DNA from 2 places in the Vibrio sp. 10N.261.51.F12 genome. Region 2 is predicted to be linked to the other one. Evidence: riboswitches for the same ligand, from Rfam matches in the RefSeq annotation. Region 2 holds a riboswitch; the other holds the start of a gene.

Region 1 (3,183 bases), on a different contig from region 2:
GCATACCAATACAAAGGTAACACTCGCAGCTGCGAATGAGATCCAAACTGAATTGGTCATGCCAAGCGCGATAAAGCCAACACAAGATACGACGGCTACCGACAATGCATAAGGCAACTGAGTGGATACGTGATCAATATGATTACAACGTGCTCCGGTTGATGACAGAATCGTTGTGTCGGAAATTGGTGAACAGTGGTCTCCAAATACAGAGCCCGCAAGCACTGCACCTAACATCGGTAGCATCATCGTGATATCCGTCGCACCAGCCATATCACCTGCGATAGGCAGCATAATGCCAAATGTGCCCCATGACGTTCCTGTCGAGAATGCCATCAAGCCAGCCAATAAGAACAAAATGACAGGTAACCAATGAACATCGATACTGCCTTGAACCGTTGATGACAGGTAAGCACCCGTTTTCATATCACCAATGACTGAACCAATGGACCAAGCAAAGAACAAAATGAGAATCGCACCGAACATCGATTTAGCACCGATCCACATGGTTATCGCGATATCTTTAAAGGCTAATTTTTGCTTAACCACAGTAAACACGGCTGTTGCAAGACCGGCACTGCCGCCATAAATCAACGACATGCCTACATCAGTGTTTTCAAACGCACCAAGTAAGTTAAATGGTAAACCATCAGAAGCGAGTGCTTGACTGCCGGTAAATAACATTGCACCTATCATGGCAAAGATTAAAACAAGGATAGGTAGCACAAGATCCGACACCGAACCAAAATCACTCTCTTTGATGTCGAGTTCTTCATTTAATTCATGTGCTTCTTTTGTGTCATTGTCTTTGTCGTGATCAAAGCCAATGCCCTGCTTCGCTCGTAACTCATGCTTACGCATTGGGCCAACGTCCAGTTGGAACCAGGCGACGGCGAATACCATTAACAGCGCAAAGACGGCATAAAAGTTCATCGGTATTAAACGAACATAAGCACCAATTGCGGAATACTCAGTAATACCATGACTAATTAAGATACCACTGACAATCGTCATGATGTATGCACCCCAACTTGAAGCGGGCATCAATACACACATTGGTGCGGCCGTTGAATCAAGAATGTACGCCAACTTAGCACGAGACACATAAAAGCGGTCTGTCACAGGGCGGGAGATAGCTCCCACCGCTAGACTATTAAAATAGTCATCGACAAAAATAAACACACCAAGGCAAGCGGCAAGCAGTTTTGAACCGCGTTTACTTTTAACTCGAGACTGAGCCCATTCGGCAAACGCTTTAGTTCCGCCGGATAAGGTTAATAGTGCAGTCATCATGCCCAACAGCAGCAAGAAACCAACAATACTCATATTCCAGATATTCAGGCTGCCGTCTTCTATTACGACACCAGAAACAGTATCAAAGACATAGCCTGCAGCATTGGCAACAGAGTAATCATTTAGAAGGAAGGCACCTAAAACAATACCTACTCCTAATGAGAGTAAAACACGACGTGTGATGATAGCCAAACTCAAAGCTACGAGCGGCGGTAGCAATGACAATGGTGAGGAAGCAAAATCGATTAAGTTCATGATCTTCAGAAACCAGTTTTAATTATGGTCAGAGATCTACTGCAGACATGCGTGTAACACATAGATTTCAACATAATGTTGAATAAGCGAAAGAAAAGCGATTGCTTTTCCAACCCCCACAGTAGCGCTCCATAGTTTAACAAATAATAGACTATGGCAGTGTTGTTCCTTTCAGAGACAACACCAGCAAGATAGTTTGATCTTCTATTCTCACTTCGGCGACCGCGCCTTTTGTTGTCGTTCATTGGCATCACCCCAACGACAAGTACTTTTCGCAGTCGCACCTCTACATCAAAAGCAAAATCATCGACTAACTTATAAGCTCACAGTTAGAGGAATGTTCTTACTTTTGCATTAGGTGCGCGCCATTGTACTTATCGAACTGTTAATTGCAACATCAATGTTGTGAAGAGGTTGTTACGCCTTATTACCTAGGCTAATTCAGGCATCATTCGCCTAGGTTGGAGGAAAGTTTTTCGCGGAATAAAAGACCGGCAATTGAGCAAAAGATAACAACGTTAATAACGATGTTGATGCCTCTTTATATGTCGATACCACTTTAATAGTGAACTTATAGCATGACTTAATCGCGCGAGCGCAGTTAGTATTGTGCTTTGGGCTATCAATATAATAGGTATTCCATTACATTTTCGATATCTGCGATGGACATTTGCGTTTCAAATAAGTTCCGTTAGCGACTTAGATTTATAAACTAAACTTTATAACTAAAGATTTTTTGCAATTAATATGCAACAAAACCAAACATCAATAACCCATTCTAATGAATGTCATACCGTGAACATCAGTCTCTAAATAAATTCATCTGTAATCATTAGTAACACTTAAAGTAATCTTTCTTAGTTTTATCAATTTTGTGTAAAGATTATTATATTTTCACTTTTGTTACACCTAATTCATTGTCAATATGGCCGATGAAGTTTATTATTAAAGCCGAACGAAACAAAATCATGGGAATTGTCATGTCTGAATTAACAAAAACATTGCTTAATATTCGTAGCCTACGTGCATTTGCTCGTGAACTAACGGTTGAGCAATTAGAAGAAGCACTAGAAAAACTTACTATTGTTGTCACTGAAAGACGAGAGTCTGATGAAGAAGAACGAGCAGAAAGAGAAGCTCGTGAAGCTAAACTGAGCGAATACGCACAGATGATTGCTAAAGATGGTATCGATGTTGAAGACCTAATCGCTGCATTATCTGGTGAATCTAAAGCGAAAAACAAAAGCAAACGTGCACCGCGTCCTGCTAAATACAAATACCTTGATGACAACGGCGCAGAAAAAACATGGACAGGCCAAGGCCGTACTCCATCAATAATCCAAGCCGCGTTAGATGCAGGTAAATCTCTAGAAGAATTTGAGCTTTAATCACGTATTCTATTGTGTTTAAAGACATATAAAAAAAAGCGCCTTTACGGCGCTTTTTTATTATCTTTCCCAGTATGCTTCTTCTAAGCTATCTTCTCTTTCCGGCAAACCTCGTGATAAGCGTGGTGAATGCTGAACCAATACTTCATAGCTTGCTCTATTAGAGTATTTGCATACCTGAGAAAAAGAAGAGTACGTTAAAAATTGATGCTGATGCTTGCTTGAATTAGGCACGTTTTCTTTATGG
Region 2 (3,183 bases):
TGATAACTCTCGGTTTTTTTTATTCATTTAATATGACGGCAGACTATTTCAACACAGACTCGAGAGCTTTTAAGCACAACGCTACGTTTTCTTTGCGTGCCGCATACCCCATTAGCCCTATCCGCCATGCCTTACCGGCAAGCGCGCCTAAGCCTGAACCAATCTCCAGGTTATACTCTTCTAAAAGCTGTTGACGAACAGCAGCGTCATTGACACCCTCAGGAAAATAAACGGCGTTAAGTTGAGGCAATCGGCTTTCTTTCTCGACGACAAAAGTTAGCCCAAGTTTCTCTAAACCATCAGCCAATAATAAGTGCATGTCTTTGTGTCGTTGCCACGCGCGCTCAAGCCCTTCATTTTTCAACAGTACTAGCGATTCGTGCAGTGCATATAAGCTGTTGACGGGTGCAGTATGGTGGTAACTTCGCTTTCCTTCACCGCTCCAATACCCCAACACTAAACTTTGGTCTAGAAACCAACTTTGCACCGGCGTTTTCCGAGTTTTGATACTTTCAATCGCCAAAGGTGAGAGTGTCACTGGTGATAAACCAGGGACGCATGAAAGACATTTTTGGCTACCTGAATAAACCGCATCGAGTTGCCACTCATCAACAAGCAAAGGTACGCCACCTAACGAAGTCACGGCATCGACTATCGTCAGCATATTATTTTTCTTTGCTATCTGTCCTAGGCGCTTTGCATCGCTCACCGCACCCGTAGAAGTTTCAGCATGTACAAAGGCTAATAAGACCGCATCAGGGTTTTCTTCGATCGCTCGTTCGACTTTATCAATAGAAACTGGCTGCCCCCATTCGTCATCAACAACAATGGCTTGCCCGCCACAGCGAACCACATTTTCTCTCATGCGGTCGCCAAACACGCCGTTACGACAGACAATGACCTTATCCCCAGGCTCAATCAAATTGACAAAGCACGTTTCCATACCAGCGCTTCCAGGAGCAGAAACAGCAATAGTAAAGTCATTCTCTGTCTGAAACGCATATTTGAGCAACACCTTAAGCTCATCCATCATTCCGATAAACAACGGGTCGAGGTGGCCAATTGTCGGACGGCTCAATGCTTGTAAAACTTGTGGTGAGATATCAGAGGGGCCCGGTCCCATAAGCGTTCGATGTGGAGGGATAAAGCTAGAGATGGTCATAACAAATCCTTTTATTTTCTAATAATAATGAGTAAAAGATCTCTAAGGATAAATAGTTTGTTCTACAACGCATCTTAAATCAACAATTTCGCAACAACTTTGCTTTCTAGTATTTTTATTAATTTACACGTTCTTCATTGACATTTTCATTGTAAAAACGTTGAATAAACACGCTATCAAGCAGAAGAGGAGCACTGCCCAGGCAAGTGACAATGTGGAGCTTCAACTCCAATACATATCACCCATGGGGAGCAGTGCCGAGATAAGCTAAATTTGATGAGTTAGTTTATCGGTTAAACGGGCTGAATCCCTTTAACTGTCACCAAGCACATTGGTGAAGAGCTTCTGAGGTCTATTCTACTGTTGTATTCCTCTACTCTTAATTTCTCTTCAAAACATCGGACGTTGGGCAATTGCCCATGATATTACATTTGGAAATCCTGGAGAAAACTGTGAGCGCATTCAATGTAGCTAAATTTGGTGGCACAAGCGTAGCCAACTTCGAAGCAATGAGCCGTTGTGCTGAAATTATCGAAAATAACCCTGAAACAAAACTGGTGGTCATTAGTGCATGTTCAGGCGTGACGAATATATTGGTAGAGCTTGCTAACGGCGTAAAAGATGATGCCCGAAGAGCAGAGCTTATCGATAAACTAAGATCTATCCATGACAACATTATGGATAGCCTAAATGACGCGAGCTCAATTAAAGATCGTATTAATGCACTCATAGAGAAAATCACCACTTTATCTGAAGTAGCATGCATCGATGTCACCGCAAAACTGACCGACCACCTAGTGGCTTGTGGTGAAAGAATGTCAACACACATCCTTTCACAACTTATGAAAGAACGTGGCATCAACGCGATTCGATTTGATATTCGTGAAGTACTAAGAACAGATAATAACTACGGAAAAGCCGAGCCAGACCTTGAAGCAACAAAAATACTCGCAGACACCAAGCTAATCCCTTTATGTCAGGAACATGTTGTAATTACACAAGGGTTCATTGGTGCTGATGCTGATGGAGAGACCACAACGCTAGGTCGCGGAGGAAGTGATTATAGTGCAGCACTTATTGCGGAAGCAGTCGAAGCAAGTGGGCTAGAAATCTGGACTGATGTCCCTGGTATCTATACAACCGACCCTAGAATTGCCCCCAATGCTCGTCCAATCCCTGAGATTAGCTTTAGCGAAGCCTCTGAAATGGCTAACTTTGGTGCCAAAATCTTGCACCCATCCACTCTTTTACCAGCGTTAAGGCATCAAATTCCAGTTTTTGTGGGCTCATCTAAAGCACCACAAGACGGTGGAACTTGGGTTCGTCAAACTGTAGAAAGCGCGCCTCTATTCAGAGCACTAGCGCTTCGTAATAATCAGACGATGGTTACGCTACGTAACCCTAAAATGTTCCAAGCCTATGGATTTTTGGCAGACGTTTTCACGATACTTGCCAAGCATAAGATCTCCGTTGATCTTATCACCACATCAGAAGTAAGCGTCTCATTAACACTCGATCAGACCGACACAAGTGGTCACGCACCTGAACTACCCGCCGATGTAAAACAAGAATTAGAAGAGCTCTGTACGGTAGAAGTCAAACAAGGCCTGAGCCTAGTAGCCTTAATTGGTAATAAAATGAGCGAGAAGAAAGGATCTGCGAAAGCAGTGTTTGGCACGCTCGAAGCATTTAACCTTCGCATGATTTGTTACGGAGCAAGTCCACATAATTTATGTTTCTTACTTGATGCCGAAGTGGCAAAAGAGGCCGTGAGAAGGCTGCACGTCGACCTATTTGAATAATGTAACGTAGAACCTAGTCGTCATTAAACCTAAGCTCAAGCTACCCACTTGAGCTTTTTTAACACTTAACATTAATAGCGCTCACAGACATCAACGACTATGTGAAAATAAGTACTTTAAGACTAATAATCTTAATTTTTATTTTGTACAGACGTAAAAAAGCCCTAGTCTTTCGACTAGGGCTTAGTATAAGTGGCGGAGTGGACGGGACTCGAACCC

The links. A riboswitch is a leader RNA that binds a small molecule or an ion and turns the genes downstream of it on or off. The one in region 2 is predicted to bind lysine.
Region 1: linked by a shared signal. The riboswitch ahead of AB4405_RS09225 (Na+/H+ antiporter NhaC family protein) and the one ahead of lysC (lysine-sensitive aspartokinase 3) in region 2 are both predicted to bind lysine.

The regions. Positions count from the first base shown of each region.
Region 1 covers NZ_JBFROV010000014.1:431,075-434,257, forward strand. Annotated here, with positions in the region: gene AB4405_RS09225 (Na+/H+ antiporter NhaC family protein) at 1-1,548, opposite strand, end outside; lysine riboswitch at 1,663-1,845, opposite strand; gene AB4405_RS09230 (H-NS family nucleoid-associated regulatory protein) at 2,529-2,936, shown strand; gene AB4405_RS09235 (inosine/guanosine kinase) at 2,997-3,183, opposite strand, start outside.
Region 2 covers NZ_JBFROV010000009.1:132-3,314, reverse strand. Annotated here, with positions in the region: gene AB4405_RS04780 (alanine--glyoxylate aminotransferase family protein) at 44-1,162, opposite strand; lysine riboswitch at 1,339-1,515, shown strand; gene lysC (lysine-sensitive aspartokinase 3) at 1,615-2,964, shown strand; tRNA gene AB4405_RS04770 (tRNA-Asp) at 3,158-3,183, opposite strand, start outside.